3 regions of the Roseibium algicola genome follow, and region 1 is predicted to be linked to each of the others. Evidence: predicted binding sites of a transcription regulator. Region 1 holds the regulator's gene; each other region holds the start of a gene.
What was found. The regulator PhoB, encoded in region 1, activates phosphate uptake and scavenging genes when phosphate is short. The targets are predictions, from matches to a motif close to TGTCATNNANCTGTCAT.
Positions count from the first base shown of each region.

Region 2: the regulator PhoB is predicted to act here: its motif matches at 2,099-2,115, upstream of B0E33_RS22190 (bifunctional 2',3'-cyclic-nucleotide 2'-phosphodiesterase/3'-nucleotidase).
Region 3: the regulator PhoB is predicted to act here: its motif matches at 1,373-1,389, upstream of ppk2 (polyphosphate kinase 2).

Region 1 is NZ_CP019630.1:1,137,347-1,142,991, reverse strand. It holds gene pstB (phosphate ABC transporter ATP-binding protein PstB) at 1-37, shown strand, start outside; gene phoU (phosphate signaling complex protein PhoU) at 69-764, shown strand; gene phoB (phosphate regulon transcriptional regulator PhoB) at 845-1,546, shown strand; gene B0E33_RS05355 (GcrA family cell cycle regulator) at 1,873-2,409, opposite strand; gene B0E33_RS05350 (aspartate aminotransferase family protein) at 2,851-4,047, shown strand; gene argF (ornithine carbamoyltransferase) at 4,047-4,976, shown strand; gene B0E33_RS05340 (Hsp33 family molecular chaperone) at 4,987-5,645, shown strand, end outside.
Region 2 is NZ_CP019630.1:4,799,973-4,805,617, forward strand. It holds gene B0E33_RS22190 (bifunctional 2',3'-cyclic-nucleotide 2'-phosphodiesterase/3'-nucleotidase) at 1-1,968, opposite strand, end outside; gene B0E33_RS22200 (lytic murein transglycosylase) at 2,175-2,981, opposite strand; gene B0E33_RS22205 (NAD(P)H-dependent oxidoreductase) at 3,114-3,878, opposite strand; gene flgH (flagellar basal body L-ring protein FlgH) at 4,068-4,817, opposite strand; gene flgA (flagellar basal body P-ring formation chaperone FlgA) at 4,818-5,645, opposite strand, start outside.
Region 3 is NZ_CP019630.1:3,099,016-3,104,660, forward strand. It holds gene B0E33_RS14555 (carboxyl transferase domain-containing protein) at 1-547, opposite strand, end outside; gene B0E33_RS14560 (TetR/AcrR family transcriptional regulator) at 623-1,264, opposite strand; gene ppk2 (polyphosphate kinase 2) at 1,487-2,395, shown strand; gene B0E33_RS14570 (Gfo/Idh/MocA family protein) at 2,659-3,666, shown strand; gene B0E33_RS14575 (MBL fold metallo-hydrolase) at 3,800-4,639, opposite strand; gene B0E33_RS14580 (GlxA family transcriptional regulator) at 4,736-5,645, shown strand, end outside.

The sequences.
Region 1 (5,645 bases):
GCGTACGCAGGACTATATTACGGGCCGCTTCGGCTAAGCATTTTTTAGGTTTCTGAAGGGGACACAGGATGTCTGAACATACAGTCTCGGCTTACGATGACGAACTGACGGCCATGGCCGGCAAGGTTGCCGAAATGGGTGGTATTGCCGAAAAGGCTTTCGCCGATGCGGTGTCCGCGCTGGTGTCGCAGGATCTGGAGCTTGCCAAGGCGACGATCAAGGGCGATGTCCGTCTGGACAGCCTTTACAACGAACTTGAAGTGAAGCTGATCGAGCTGATCGTCCGCCGCCAGCCGATGGGGCAGGACCTGCGTGAAATCACCGCCGCAACGCGCATTGCCAATGACCTGGAGCGTGTTGGCGATCTTGCCAAGAACGTTGCCAAGCGCGTCATCGCCATCGACAGCGACTTGCAGTCCAAGAAGCTCGCGATCGGTGTGGAGCACATGACGGAACTTGCTCTTTCGCAGCTCAAGCAGGTGCTGGATGCCTACGCCCGCAAGGATGCGGAAGCCGCCCGCCGGGTTCAGGAAGCCGACGCCGAGGTCGACGCGATCTACACGTCGATCTTTCGCGAACTCCTGACCTACATGATGGAAGACCCGCGGGTCATTACCCAGTGCGTCCATCTCTTGTTCTGCGCAAAGAACATCGAGCGCATCGGCGATCACGCCACGAACATCGCCGAGAACGTCTACTACATGGTCACTGGCGAGCGTTTGCCGGAAGACCGGGCAAAGGTCGACGAAACAGGCGCGGTCTGACCCGCCGGTAATCGTCGGATTTGCAGAAGATCTTAACGGCCGGCGCTTCGGCGCCGGTTGCGGTAATTGGAGCGAGATGTATGCCGAAGGTGCTCATCGTTGAAGACGAAGAACCGCTCAGCCTTCTATTGAGATACAATTTGGAAGCGGAAGGGTACTCGGTCGAGTCCTGTGTCCGGGGTGACGAGGCGGAAATCCGCCTGCGGGAAAGCCTGCCGGATCTGTTGCTGCTCGACTGGATGCTGCCGGGCCTGTCCGGAATTGAACTGTGCCGCCGCCTGCGGGCGCGCGAAGACACCGAGCGCCTGCCGGTCATCATGCTGACGGCACGCGGTGAGGAAGCAGAGCGCATCCGCGGCCTGTCGACCGGTGCCGACGACTACGTGGTCAAGCCCTTCTCGGTACCGGAATTGATGGCCCGCGTGCGCGCCATCCTGCGCCGGGCAAGTCCGGAAGTGGTGTCCAGCATGTTGCGATCCGGCGATATCGAACTGGATCGCGAAACGCACCGCGTTCGCCGCAACACCAAGGAAATACACCTGGGGCCGACGGAATTCCGCCTGCTGGAATTCCTGATGACATCGCCTGGCCGTGTCTTCTCCCGCGAACAACTGCTGGATGGGGTCTGGGGTCACGATGTCTACGTGGACGAACGCACTGTCGATGTTCACGTCGGTCGCTTGCGCAAGGCTCTGAACAAGGGCAAGGCGAAGGATCCTATCCGTACCGTCCGTGGTGCCGGATACGCCTTCAATGACCAGTTCACCTCTGCCACTGCCTGAGCGCAACTTGCAGAATGGAATTAAGGAGCCCGCTTTCAAGCGGGCTTTTTGTTTCTCAGCGGTTATGTGCCTTTCGCGGAACAAGGTTCTCTTCTGCGACCACCCCATCAGATGTGTCGGTGTCGGGGCTGATCCTGCGGTCCCTGTCGTGGCGGAGCGGTCAAACAAGGTTTGATTTGATGGAACGGAAACGACATGGATCGGTGCCAAGAACAAGCCGTGGGAGGTCACTGGTCGGGGTCGGGCATCTGGTCAATGGAAGGCCCAAACAAAAAAAAGCCCGCCAGATGGCGGGCTTTCTCATGAATTGGTTAGGTGCGAGGCTATCAGCCTGCCTGAGCCATCGTCTTGCGATCGCGGCGGCGGTCGGCGACCGGCTGATACGCGATCTTGCAGTGATGAGCGCAGTAGGGGACGCCGGCATCGGACTGGCGGCCGCAGAAGTAAAAGTCGTCGGTCGCCGGGTCGCCAATCGGCCATTTGCAGGTCCGCTCGGTCAGCGTCAGGATGGTAGCCCGCTGCGAGATCGGAACGAGCTCTGCAATCGGCTCTACGCGCGGCTTGGGGGCCACCACTGGTGCAGGCGAGATGTCTGCTTTAAGGGCCGTCGCGCCGATCGACTGCGGATGTGACGTCGTCGGTTTCTTCGGCGCTGCACCCGTTGCAGGAGCTGCGGTGCGCGGCCGGCGCGGCTTGGCGCTTGAAGAGGTGGACTTGGCGCGGCCGGACAGGCCAAGGCGGTGCACCTTGCCGATCACGGCGTTACGGGTAACACCACCCAGTTCGCCTGCGATCTGGCTTGCGCTCAAGCCGTCGCCCCAAAGCTTTTTGAGAAGCTCAACTCGTTCGTTTGTCCAACTCATTGCCGCACCCTTTAGTTTGACCGTCCTGCGGCCATTAACCCCGTGTTAAGCATGCGCAAGCACGCTTAATGCTGGCAGATCTAGTGCCTCTTGGTGATTTGCCTCACGAGATCTCGTGTCTGATTGCTGAGAGGTTACAATAACGTTAATTTGTCAGGCAACCACTCGACCCAAACCAGTTGGGGATGAAACGACTTTTCCCCAATTATGGCGAGGTCATTGAGAATTTTATGAAATCCGCCCTCCGCGGCACATGAAATGTCTTGTGCGCCATTTCCATTGACAGTGCATGGTACCGGCAGTGTATAAGAAAGCCGCTGCGTGCCGCCTCATCGGGGCGGCACGTTGCGTTTTGGCCCTTCGGCATCTTTTCAAGGTGACGGCCCGGCGTCGGGGCGACGCAGGGGACAGCAGGGGCGTTTAAAGGAGACAAACGAGGTTATGTCCGCGACTGCACTATTCGGAAATTACGCAAGATCGAACCTGTCTTTCGATCATGGGGAAGGCGTCTGGCTGGTTACCACCGATGGCCGACGATTCCTCGATTGCGGTTCCGGCATCGCGGTCAACGCACTCGGTCATGCCCATCCGCATCTGGTCAAGGCATTGCAGGATCAGGCAGCCAAGCTGTGGCATACCTCTAACCTGCACCAGATCCCGGATGGCGAACGGCTGGCGCAGCGCCTGTGCGCGGAAACCTTTGCCGACAAGGTGCTGTTCGTGAATTCCGGCGCGGAAGCGATGGAAGCTGCCATCAAATGCGCGCGCCGTTATCATTATGACAACGGCAACCCCGAGCGGTTCCACATCGTGACCTTCGAAGGCGCCTTCCATGGCCGGACCATCGCGACCATCGCGGCTGGCGGCCAGGCGAAATATCTTGAAGGCTTTGGCCCGAAGGCTCCGGGTTTCGACCAGGTGCCGGCAGGAGACCTGGATGCGCTGAAAGATGCCATCGGACCGCAAACGGCCGCGATCGCGATCGAGCCCGTGCAGGGCGAAGGCGGTATCCGCGAAATTCCGGCCGATTTCCTGCGTGCGCTGCGCAAGATCTGTGATGACAACGGCATTCTGCTGATTTTCGACGAGATCCAGACCGGTGTCGGACGGACCGGCAAGCTGTTCGCTCACCAGTGGACGGGCGTGGAACCGGACCTGATGGCAATCGCCAAGGGTATTGGCGGCGGGTTCCCGATGGGCGCATGTCTTGCAACGGCAGAAACGGCAGCGGCGCTGTCCCCCGGGACCCACGGCACCACCTTTGGCGGCAATCCGCTGGCCATGGCAGTCGGCAATGCCGTTCTGGACGTCGTTCTGGAAGACGGGTTCCTGGAAGGTGTCCGTCAGAAGGGGCTCAGCTTCAAGCAGAAGCTGGCCGGACTGGTGGACGGCCATCCGGACGTTCTGGCCGAAGTACGCGGCAACGGCCTGATGCTCGGTCTGAAATGCGTGGTGCCGGTAGCAGATTATGTGCTTGCAGCCCGTGAAGCCGGTCTGCTGGCAGTTCCTGCCGGCGATAACGTGGTGCGCATCATGCCGCCGCTGACCATGAGCGAAGAGGAAATTTCCATTGCTGTCGAGCGCCTGGAACAGGCTGCTGTCGCCATGGAAGCGAAATTGGCGGAAGGAGCGGCCTGATGACCGCAAACGGAACCTACCGGAACTTTCTGGATCTGACGGACTTCGAAGGCGACGAACTGCGCGCCATCCTGGACACCAGCCGGAAGATCAAGTCGAGCCGTAACGGCGTGCATCGCGGCCAGGGTCCTCTGGCCGGCAAGGTGCTGGCCATGATCTTCGAACAACCGTCGACCCGTACGCGCATTTCCTTCGATGTCGGCATGCGCGAGCTCGGCGGCGAGACCTTGATGCTGACCGGTGCGGAAATGCAGCTCGGCCGCGGAGAGACAATCGCCGATACGGCGCAGGTTCTGTCGCGCTTCGTCGACGCGATCATGATCCGCATCCTCGATCACAACGACCTGCGTGAACTTGCCGAAAATGCGACAGTGCCGGTGATCAACGGCCTGACCAAGCTCTCGCATCCCTGTCAGATCATGGCGGATCTGTTGACCTTTGAAGAGCATCGCGGTTCGATCAAGGGCAAGAGCGTTGCCTGGACCGGTGACAGCAACAACGTGCTGGCCTCCTGGATTCATGCCGCGCCGCGCTTCGATTTCGAATTGCGCATCGCGACGCCGGGCGAACTGGCGCCGCCGATGGACCTGATTGAAACTGCTCGTGCCAAGGGTGGTTCCATTCAGGTCACGACGGACCCATATGAGGCAGTCAAGGGGACCGACTGTGTCGTGACCGACTGCTGGGTGTCCATGGGTGATGACGATGCGGAATCGCGTCACAACCTCCTCAGCGCCTATCAGGTCAACAAACGCCTGATGGCTGAGGCAAACCAGGACGCCCTGTTCATGCATTGCCTGCCGGCCCACCGGGGTGAGGAAGTCACCTCGGACGTCATGGACGGTCCCAACTCCGTTGTGTTTGACGAAGCCGAAAACCGGCTCCATGCCCAAAAGGGCATTCTGGCCTGGTGCTTCGGCGCAGCATAAGGCAAGCCAAGTGGCACTTAATCTTGATGAACTGGGCATTACGCCTGCAGGGCTGGACGCTGTCCGGCCCTTTGCCGTGGAAGGGCTCGATGTGCGCGGCCGTGCGGTCGCGCTTGGTCCTGTCCTGGAAAAAATTCTGGACCGGCATGCCTATCCGGAACCGGTTTCGCGCCTGCTGGCGGAAGCGATCGTTCTGACCAGCCTCTTGGGCACGTCGCTGAAATTCGACGGTCGCTTCACGCTGCAGACGCAGACGAAGGGGCCGGTGTCCATGCTGGTCGTCGACTTCAAGTCACCCGACGCAATCCGCGCCTGCGCAACCTTCGATGCTGCTGAAGTCGCAGCGCTGATGGCTGACGGCAAGGCGACGCAGGAGGCCCTTCTCGGGCACGGACATCTGGCGATGACCATCGACCAGGGAATGCACATGCAGCGCTACCAGGGACTGGTGGAGCTGGATGGTGTTTCGCTGGAAGAAGTCGCACGCCGGTACTTCGAGCGATCCGAGCAGATCCCGACAGAAGTTCGTCTTGGTGTTGGTGAACTGTTCACCCGCCAGGAAGGCGAGGGTCACGTGAAAACCTGGACAGCCGGCGGGATCCTGATCCAGTTCCTGCCCGAAGCGCCGGAACGCATGCGCCAGGCTGACATCGATCCAGGCAATGCCCC
Region 2 (5,645 bases), 2.5 Mb from region 1:
GTAACGGGCAAAGCCGTCTGCGCCGTCACCTGCCGGTTCAATCTTGACCCCTTCCACCGAGGCAGCGTGCTGTGTACCGCCCGGGCCGGTTTCGAACAGGACGCTGGTATCCGGCATCGGTTTGAACGACCAGTTGGCATCTGCCGAAGGGTTGATCGTGCCCTGTTCGACAATGTAGCGCACCAGGACGTCGCGATTGGTGTCCGGGCCGATGAAAACGACAACGTCGTCGCTGATGCCGGGGAAATTGCCACCGCCACCTGCACGGTAATTGTTGGTCGCAACCACGAAGGTTGCTTCAGGATCAAGCGGTGCGTCGTTGAACTCCAGGTTCACGATGCGGCTGGCGTCCGGATTGAGGACTTCGCCTTTCGCGTCGTATTTCGACGGCTGGCTCAGGTCTATCTGGTAGGTAACACCGTCGATCACATCGAAATTATAGCTTGGAAACTCCGGGTTGATCAGTGTCTGGTCGGCCTTGCCCGGCTCGACTTCCTGGAAAATTCCGGCTGAACGTTCCAGCCATTCCTTCACCGTGCTGCCCTTGATGGCGACCGCGCGAATGGTGTTCGGATACAGGTAGAGATCGGCCACGTTCTTGATGGCGACATCGCCGACCGGAACGTCGGTGTAGTAGTCCGGGCCGCCACGACCGCCGGCCTTGAAAGGCGCTGCTGCGGAAAGAACCGGCAGGCCTTCCCATTCCGTACCCTTCAGCATCTGTTCGATGTACCAGATCTGCGCCTTTGAAACGATCTGGACGCTCGGGTCGTCGGCCACGAGGGCGAAATAGGAATGCAAGGGAGCCGACGTCTTGCCGACGGGGCGGCGGACATAGGCAAGGGTTGCCTCGTGATCTTCCTTCACCGCATCGAGTACATCCTGCTGGCTCTCCACCAGCGGTGTCACGGTTCGACCTTCTTTTTCGTAGATCGGACGTGCTTCGGTCATGAAATTGGCGACACGCCAACCGTTGCCGTCGCGCTCGATCATCAGGTCGATGACGCCCAGATGCGATCCCCAGAAACCGCCCATCGCGGCAGGCTTGCCGAACAACGTGCCTTTCTCGCTGTCGATACCCGGCAGCCCCTCATACTGGGGACCGGGGAAGACCAGATGCTGGTGACCGGTAAAGACGGCGTCGATCCCGTCCACGCCGGCAAGGTGCAGGGAGGCGTTTTCCATGCCTTCGGAATAATCGTTGGCATCAATCCCCGAGTGGGAGAGGGCGATTACAAGGTCGCAGCCCTGTTCGCGCATTTCCGGGACGAAGGCCTTGGCGGTTTCGATAATGTCACGCGCATTGGCGTTGCCTTCCAGGTGGCGGCGGTCCCAGTTCATGATCTGCGGTGGCACGAAGCCGATGAAGCCGATCTTGATCGGATAGGACTTGCCGGCACCGTCGGTGACCTGTTTTTCAACGATCACATAGGGCTTCAGGAAAAGGGCGTCGTCTCGCGGGTTGCCGGCCAGCGTGCTGCCCTTGACAAGATTGGCGCAGACGACGGGGAAATTGGCCCCGGCCAGCACCTTCATCATGAAGTCCAGACCGTAGTTGAATTCGTGGTTGCCGAGTGTTGCCGCGTCGAATTCAAGGACGTTCATGCCCTTGATGACCGGGTGCAGGTCACCTTCGCTCATGCCGCGTTCATAGGCGACATAGTCCCCCATCGGGTTGCCTTGCAGAAAGTCGCCATTGTCGACCAGAACCGAGTTTGTCGCCTCGTTCCGGATATCGCGGATCAGTGTGGCTGTTCGGGCGAGGCCGGCGGTGTCGACAGGTTTGTCGCTGTAGTAGTCGTAAGGGAAGACATGGACATGGAGGTCCGTGGTCTCCATCAGGCGAAGGTGAGCCGTACCTTCCTTGGCCAGAACGGAATAGGGGTGCAGAGCTGCCGTGAAGCCAGTTGCCGCCGCGCCCATCAAAAGGGTGCGCCGTGAAATCGAAAAGTCTTTGATACTGGACATGGAATGGCTCCTGTTCGGTCGCTCGGCGATTGGTGTCGTTCAGCCTTGCGGAACAGCACGAGCCGGACCGACAGCTGCCGGTGCCAGCCGGGCGGCATGTTTCCGCGGCACACGGTTTTGGTCCGCAAGGATTACAACCGTATGACGCAAATTGCTGCCCGGATCGTCAGTTTTGTCAAGCAGGTTTATGGGCCGTCGAGCGGGGTCTACTCGCTGATCTGGCCAGCCATGACCGAGATCGTTTCCACGTAGACACTGGCCTTGTTCCATTGCTTGAGAACGTTGTAATTGGCAGTGCCCGGGCCCCAGCCCTGGCCGCGGCGCCAGCCTTTCTGCGCAAGATAATTTGCGGTGGAAGCCAACACATCGGGGATCGAGCGGATCAGGTCCTTGCGGCCGTCGCGGTCATAATCGACCGCATAACGGACATAGCTGGTGGCGAGAAACTGGGTCTGGCCGAGTTCGCCGGCCCAGGCACCCTTCATTTCGGCCGGCTGCATGTCACGGCCCTGCACGATCTTGAGCGCGGCGACCAGTTCGGCGGTGAAGAAATCGGACCGGCGGCAATCATAGGCCAGCGTGGCAAGGGATTGCAGGACCGGCATGTTGCCGGAGAAGCTGCCGTAGTTGGTTTCAAGCCCCCAGATCGCCAGCAGTACAGGTGCTGGAACACCGTATTTCTTTTCGATGCCACGGAAGATGCGGGCGTAGGTCTTGCCGAGCTGCTTGCCCCGCCGGATCATCGCGTTGTTGACCCGCTTGGCATAGAACTGGTTGAAGCTGAGCTTGAAGGATTTCTGGTTCCGGTCGAGCGAGACCACCTTCTTGTTGTATTTCACGTTCTTGAGGGACGATTCAACGACCCTTTTCTTAAGGCCGTAGCTTTGGGAATTTGCAATGAACGACTGTTTCCAGGCTTCGAAACCACCCGGGCCATTGCCGCAGCTTGCACTCCAGGCAGAAGGTGCGGACAGAAGAACAAAACCAAAGACGAATGCAGAAAGGAGGCGCATCGAATCCCCGCTGGGCCAATATAAGATTACCGGCATTCTATCCGAAAAAGCGGTAGCGTCATCCGGCAGATACAGGAAAAAGAGGTGTGTGGGCGGACAAATCCGGTTACGTCTTTTCCGGTTGTCGCAAAATCAGGGGTCGTGCCGGATGAAGTGGCTGTGAGATGGCGCGCCCGGGCTAAGGGTGCCGGCGCGGTCGAATTCGCTGTCGGCATTGAAGCTGATCTTCGGCAGCGTTTCGAACCTTGCGATCGTCTTCCGATGGCCTTCGATCTCGTTTTGAAGTCGCGTTTCCAGGTCTTCCCGTGCCGCCCCCTTGTGATAACCGTGAACACCGTGGACGATCCTGGGAACCAGAACATCGAAACCCAGATAGCGCAGTGTGTAGGCGAGCGGCCAAAGCAGCATCTGAATGTCGCCTTCCTTGCCGTTGTGGGCACTTTCGCTCGCCTTGGAGCCGGTCGTGACACAGAAGAGAACGGGCTTGTTCCTGAAATGGCCGGTATCGAAACGGTTGGAAGTGTCGTGCAGGCCGCCGTTGGCCAGCACGCGCTCGCACCAGCCCTTCAGGATGGCAGGTGGGGCGAACCACCAGACCGGAAAATGCAACACGATCCGGTCCGCCAGGCGCAGCTTCTCGACTTCTTCCGTAATGACCGCGGGAAGGTTCCCGGTTTTTGAGGCAGCTTCCTGCGTTTTCAGGACGTCATAAGGTTCGGTGACGATCTCCTCTGCATAGTGCACTGCGCGCTCCGCCGGATCAAAGCCAAGCTGGTAGAGGTCTGACCAAAGCACCTCATCGCCTTCAGCTCGGCACGCGGCTTCGGTTGCGCGCGCCCAGGCAGCATTGAAGGAAGTCTGAGCAGGGTGGGCGAGAACGATGAGGGTGGTGGTCACGCGGTGGGGTCTTCCGGAATGAGCGACAAATCAGGTAACGGGCCACACCCTAAACGGTCTTTTCCGGCCTGGAAATGAGAACGGGCACGATGCTCGGGGAGCGAGACATCGTGCCCGTCATCAGCCGGGCCGGCGACGCTTCTAGAACGCGTCGCCGGATTCGGCCGGGGGACTGTGAAAGGTTTGGGATCAGAAGGGGAGCAGGATATCCAGCACCTGGTTGCCGACCCGTGGCTGTTGGACATCGGTAATCTGGCCGCGGCCACCATATCCGATCCGTGCTTCGGCGATCTGCTCGCTGGCGATGCGGTTATCCGACGTAATGTCTTCAGGTCTGACGATACCGGCGACGATCAGCTCGCGGACTTCGAAGTTCACACGAACTTCCTGACGGCCTTCGATCACCATGTTGCCGTTCGGCAGAACCTGGGTCACCACGGCGGCGACGGTGGTCTGCAGGACTTCGTTGCGGTCAACGCTGCCGTCGCCCGAGAAGCTGGAGTTGCTGTTGACGTTGGCAAGGTCGCTGGCGGCAGAACTTGCCGGCAGGAAGATGGTGTCGATTGCCGTTCCGAGTGCACCACCAACATCGGCACCGCTGGACTCAGACCGGCTCCGCTCGGTCTTGTTGTCGATCTCGGCCTGGTCGTCGATGGTGACGACGACCGTCAGGATGTCGCCAACCTGGCTGGCGCGCTGGTCCTTGAAGAAGGCGCGGCTGCCGGACTGCCACAGCGAATTCGGATTGTAATGGGCCTGCTGCGGTTCCGGCATGGGCATCTGCACGGGCCGGTAACCCGGAGTGGTGGTCGGATCCTGAATGGCGTTCAGGGCTGGCTGCTGGCCAACATTTGCGAGTTTGTCGGCAGTGCCGCACCCCGCGGCGAGGGCTGAAAGGGCGATGCTTGCCAGCAGTTGTCTGGGAAAGGTGCTCAGCATTTAATTTTTCTCGCTGTTCAAGCTTGCAACAATCGGATTGGCGGCGTGAACGCGTACTTGGCCGCGGGAGGTAATCGTCGCCGGCACGATACGCCGCGACTGCAGGTTCATGACGTCGATCACGTCGCCCTTGGCGCCGGTATCCATGGCCTGGGCCCGTGAAGTCAGCTTCATGCCCGGCATGACATAGGTGACAGTGATCTTCTCACCGCGTTCGATCAGGATCGGGCGCTGGACGTCATTGCGGGACAGGGGCGAATTCGCACGCAAGGTGGTGCGGGCCTGCTTGCCGACAATGTCTTCCATTTCGGTGAGGGCACCTGCCGGTACCTTGGTGCGGGCTTCGCGAATGATGTTCAGGTCTTCTTCACGAACAATGTCGCCCCGGCGCACGGGCTGCACCAGAACCAGCACATCGACCATCTCCGTCGCAACGCCGGTCAGGGTCAGAGGCTCGGTTCCGAACTCGACTGCGACAGCTGCGTGGATGGTGAAGCGGCCGTTCGACTGGGACCATTCTACCCGGTCGATGCGGATCGGATCGTGTACCTTGGGGTCGGCGAGAACCTGATCCGGCGCCTGCAGCAAGCGGATATCCAGGCGCTCGGCATCGATGCCGGCATTGCGGTCTGCCAGAGCCTTGCGGGCAAGGCCGGCAAGCTGGTCCCGGTTCAGCCTTGTTGCCCCGCGAAAGACGACGACGGTTCGCAGGCCATCGGTGCTGGCCGTCTCGAGGCCGGCCGCGCGAGCGCGTTCGGCGACGACATCCGCAGGCACATTGCCGGAGGTACCCATGTCCGGTGAACGGAACAGCGGCTTGGACGCCAG
Region 3 (5,645 bases), 2.0 Mb from region 1:
CCGCGATCTGGGCGATGCCTTTTGCCGACATGTTGGCCTGGTTGAAGAAGATGCGGCCAAAGTGGTCGCGGTCCGGGAAGACCTCGTCCTGGTTGGGCAGGTTTGCGCCGCCGCTGTCGACCAGATAGATACAGGGTAGATTGTTTTCCGAGGCAATTTCCTGGGCGCGCAGGTGTTTCTTGACCGACATCGGATAATAGGTGCCGCCTTTGACGGTCGCGTCATTGGCGAGGATCATCACCTCGCGGCCTTCAACCCGACCGATGCCCGCGATCATGCCGGCTGCGGGAGCCGCGCCCTCATACATCTCGTGGGCGGCCAGCATGCCGACTTCCAGGAAGGGTGAGCCGGGATCGAGCAGGCGGGAGACGCGTTCGCGCGGCAGGATCTTGCCGCGGGACACATGACGCTGTCGGGCGGTCTCACCACCACCGTCCAGGGCTGTCTGGGCTGCTGCCTTGACGGTGTCCATGGCCGCTTCGTGGGCGGCGCGGTTTGCTGCAAACTGTTCGCTTCTCGGCGATAGGCTCGATTTCAGGATGCTCATGTCACCCGGTCTCCCTTGGATCAACCTTGTGGACGGTCGATTGAGTTCAGTTGCTTGCTCCCCACGCGTCCGGTTTCACGCCTGAGGGGCCGGAATGTGTTGGTTCCCCGGCGCAACGGCCTTGCGCGCCAGGTCCAGGTAGATCTCTTCGATATCCAGTTTCGACAGGCGGCCGCCTTGGCGGTACCAGCTCGGAATGCCAGTCAGCATGGCGATGATCGCGCGGGTGGCGACCCTCGGTTCGCGTACGCTGTAGCGACCTTCAGCGGAGCCGGTTTCCAGAATACCCGTCAGGATGCCCTCGTAGCGACGGCGCTCGGCTTCGACGATGTCGAAGTTGTCCGGTTCGAGATTTCGCAGTTCCATGTAGGAAATGAACACCTCGTCCGCCCGTTCCAGGTGATAGCGGATGTGAAAGCGGACAAAACGCTCCAGCGGGTCCATGTCAGCCGGAAAAGCCGCTTCGTCCCAGGCAGCAAGGAGTTCGCCCATGTGGGCGAGCATCAGGTCCTTCAGGATGTCCTGCTTGGTCGGAAAATGGTTGTAGAGCGCGCCTGGCTGAACGCCGACATCGGCGGCGATTTCGCGCATGGAGACAGCGGCATAACCGTTGGCGGCAAAGCGTTTCAGGGCTGCCTTGCGCACACGTGCGGCAGTCTCCTGGCCTTTCGCGCCCGTTCTGGATCGGCTTTGCGGTCTTGCGGCTGCACTTGCCATCTTGTTTCTCCCTATTGCAAAAAATAAATGAACGTTCGTTCATTTGCAAGGGTAATTTGAGTGCGAAAGCGTTGCTGCTAGAAAGAATGACAGGGGAACAGGCGCGACTGTCAAAAAACTTTCATGGATAACCTGTTCACAGTCCTTGGGCATTCTGCGTCCGGTTGAATGCGCTGACGAACCTGGGCGTACCTCCGGGATGTATTTCAAAGGAACCGATTGATGACCGAAGAAAGTGCAAAAACCTGGGTTGAAGCGGAATGGGCAGACAGCCTGGACGAAGAGCTGGAGATGGAGATCGACGATTTTCTCGTCGCCAAGGATCTCGCCTTCATCTCCGCGAAGAAGCACAAGTCGACCATCGACCGGAACACCTATTTCCACGAGTTGCTGCGTCTGCAGGCCGAACTGGTGAAGCTGCAGGACTGGGTGCAGCATACCGGTGAGAAGATCGTGATCATCTTCGAGGGGCGCGACGCTGCCGGCAAGGGCGGGGTCATCAAACGCATTGCGCAAAGGCTCAATCCGCGTGTCGCCCGTGTCGTGGCGCTGCCGGCACCAACCGACCGTGAAAAGACCCAGTGGTACTTCCAGCGCTACGTACCGCATCTGCCGGCCGCCGGAGAAATGGTGCTGTTCGACCGCTCCTGGTACAACCGCTCCGGCGTCGAGCGCGTCATGGGCTTTGCCAGCGATAGCCAGGTGGAGGAGTTCTTCCACGATGTGCCGGAATTCGAGCGCATGATCGTGCGCTCCGGCGTGCGGCTGATCAAATACTGGTTCTCCATCACGGATGAAGAACAGCAGCTGCGCTTCCTGATGCGCATCCACGATCCGCTGAAGCAGTGGAAACTGTCGCCGATGGATCTGGAATCCCGCGTGCGCTGGGAGGATTACACCAAGGCCAAGGAAGAAACCTTCGAGCGGACCAATATTCCCGAAGCACCCTGGTTCATCGTGGAAGGCAACGACAAGAAGCAGGCGCGCCTCAACTGCATCAGCCACCTCCTGTCGATGATCCCTTACGAAGATATCCCGCACGACCCGATCAAGCTGCCGGAACGGGTCTACAATTCCGATTATGAGCGCAAGGTCCTGCCGGAGCATCTCTACGTGCCGGAGAAATTCTGAGCCGGGACAGTGCTCCCTTCACGGGCGCGGCGCTGCTGTGTGAAATCACGGCGAAAGACCTCCGATGTCTCCCCGGATCTCCGCTACGCTTGTCCGGGGGGCGATGTTGGTGTGACTGCTGCCCGCGTCCAGCCGATGAGGCCGGATTCAAATCAGCTTTTCACCAGCGAGCAGGCCTTTCTCCGGCCTTTCTGCCCTTGCGGAGTTAAATCGTTTTATGTCATCTGGCGTGCGTACCTCAAAATCATGGGAAGGATGCCGGCATGACGGAAAAGACTATCAGGTGGGGGATCGTTTCGACCGCGAAAATCGGTCTTGATAAGGTCATTCCGGGCATCCAGCGGTCGAAGACCGGCACCGCCTATGCGATTGCTTCGCGAGATCTCGACCGGGCAAAGGAAGCGGCGAGGGGTCTCGGCATCGAGAAGGCCTATGGATCATACGAGGAGCTGCTCGCAGATCCGGAGATCGACGCGATCTACAATCCGCTGCCCAACCACATGCACGTGCCCGTGACGATCCAGGCGGTGAACGCGGGCAAGCACGTGCTTTGCGAAAAGCCGGTCGCGCTGAATGCCGACGAGGCAAAGCAGCTTCTGGATCTGCCGAAGGACAAGCTGGTTGCCGAAGGCTTCATGGTTCGGGCGCACCCGCAGTGGATCAAGGCGCGCGAGATCGTGCGGTCCGGTGATCTGGGGGAGCTGAAAGCGATCCAGACCTTCTTCAGCTACTACAACGATGACCCGGGCAACATCCGCAACAAGGCGGATATCGGCGGGGGTGCGCTGCTCGACATCGGTTGCTACACGATGCTGGCCGGCCGGTATTTCTTCGATGCCGAACCTCAGCGGGTCGTTTCGCTGATCGACCGGGATCCCGCCTTCGGCACCGACCGCATGACCAGTGCCCTGCTCGACTTCGGCAATAACCGGCATCTCAACTTCACCGTCTCGACCCAGCTGACACCTTATCAACGCATTCATCTGGTCGGTACGAAGAAGCGGCTGGAAATCGTCATTCCTTTCAACGCGCCGCAGGGCGAAGCTGTTCAGATCCGGCTTGACGACGGTTCGCTGCTCGGCGATGCGGCGATGCAGTCGGATATCATCGCGCCTTGCGATCAATATGCCGAACTGGCGGACGTGTTTGGCCGGGCGATCACCGGTGAAGCGCCGCTTCCTTATGGCGCGGAAGATGCCGTCCAGAACATGAAGATCCTCGACGCCATCTTCGCGTCGGCCGAAAAGGATGGCTGGGTCAGTATCGGCTAAGCCGTTCGCTCACCCTGCCTCCCGCAAAGCCAGGTCCCGGCCCCAAGCCGGGACTTGTTTATTGAGGAGACCGCGGGGCAAAGGCCTGCGCAGCCACGAAAGGACTTGGCGTGGTTGAAAAGTCGCCTTGTGTTCAAATCTCCACAAAAGCGAACCCGTTGTCGCGTGTTTCCAGATATCCGAACCTGTCGGTAGACAGGTGGGTCGCGGCAAAGGGGATCCTGTCTGCCGACAGCCTGTCGAACAGAGCCCTTCTTGTTTTCACGGCCAGATCCGGGTCGCTGTCGAGCGCATAGCGGACGTCCGGATTGGTAAATTGCAGCACATCGGACACCACGACATCCGCGAGCAGAATGGCTTCCTTGTTGCCTGAAGAAAGGTGCAAGGCCTGATGGCCAGGGGTGTGGCCGGGCGCTGAAAGCAGGGTGATGCCATCACCGATGTTGGCGTCGCCACGATGAAGCCGCAGCTGATTGCCGACCGGTTTCGCAAGCGCCTGAATGAGACCCACCAGTGGCCGTTTGTCTTCCGGTACGGAGGTCAGCAGGGCCTCGTCGGTCCAGAAGTCCCACTCGGCGGCCTGAACATGGATCTCTGCATTCGGGAAGAGACTGCTGCCGTTCAGCGACAGTCCGCCGATATGGTCGGCATGCATGTGGGTAATGACGATATCGGTCACCGCTGCGCGCTCTTCGGTCTTTTCCGGAGCTTGCCAGGTCAGCGTGCCACTGGCTGGAAATCGTTCCTTCAAATATTCGCCCGAACCGGCGTCGACCAGGATCTTGCGGGTGCCGGTCTCAATCAACCAGGTATTGGCGCCAAAGCGAGTGCTCGGGCTGACGGCGTCCTGTTCGGTCTGTGTCACGTTGGAAAAATAGGCTGCGGGAATGTCGAGATAACCGTCCGACAGGGCCGTGACGGTCAGGTCGCCGAGTGCAATACGCGAAGTGGATTTATCGAGAGTGCCGAGCATAGGGGTCTCCATGTGTTTGTGCTTTGGAGAAACCTAGCTTCGAGTGTTTTCTGGAACGATTGGCGCAAATGACAAAGAATGTGCTAAATCAGCCAAATGGACCAATCGCTGTCGATCGCCATTCTCGCTTATCCGGGATCCTTGAAATCCGCTGTCTACGGGCTCCAGGATATTCTGGGCCATGCTGCGCGGATCAGCGATGCCGAGTTGAAACTGGATCTGTTGGAGGATTTTTCTGCGGCAGTGGACCGATATGACGCGGTAGTCCTGCCGCCCTCGGCAGGGACTGTCCGTCTGGAAGAGGTTCCGGCTCTTCCTGCTTTTCTGCAGCATTTGCACGGTCGCGGCGCTGTTGTCTGTTCGGCTTGTACCGGGCTGACGTTCGTGGCGGCGGCCGGTCTGGCGGAGGGGCGCAAGGTTACGACCCATTGGGGACTGGAACAGCGTTTGTCAGCAACCTATCCGGACCTCAGGCTCGATACGGACAGGCTGCTGATCGAATATTCCGACCTGATCACGGCCGGAGGCCTCATGGCCTGGGTCGATCTTGCGCTGGCACTCATCGAGCGGTTTCTGGGGTACCCGGTGGCCGTTGCCACGGCGCGGCATTTCATTGTCGACTTTCGCCGCCGCGACCAGCGCTGGTTCAGGCGCTTCCTGCCTGAACTTCGGCACGGCGATGCTTCCATCTTGAAAGTGCAGCATTTCCTGGAAACCCGGTCGGGTGACGATGTGAGCGTTGCCGACATGGTGCGCACCAGCGGGCTGCCGGCGCGGACCTTTCAAAGGCGCTTCAAGCTGGCAACGGGACTTGCCCCGAAACAGTATCTCCAGGAGCTTCGCATTGAACGTGCCAGGGATCTCCTGATCGAAACGGATCGACCCGTCTCGGATATCTGCTTTGCCGTCGGCTACAACGACCCGCCATCCTTCGTTCGCCTGTTTTCACGTCTTTCCGGCCTGACACCGGGCGCGTTCCGCGAGCAGTATCGACGGCAGTCAGATA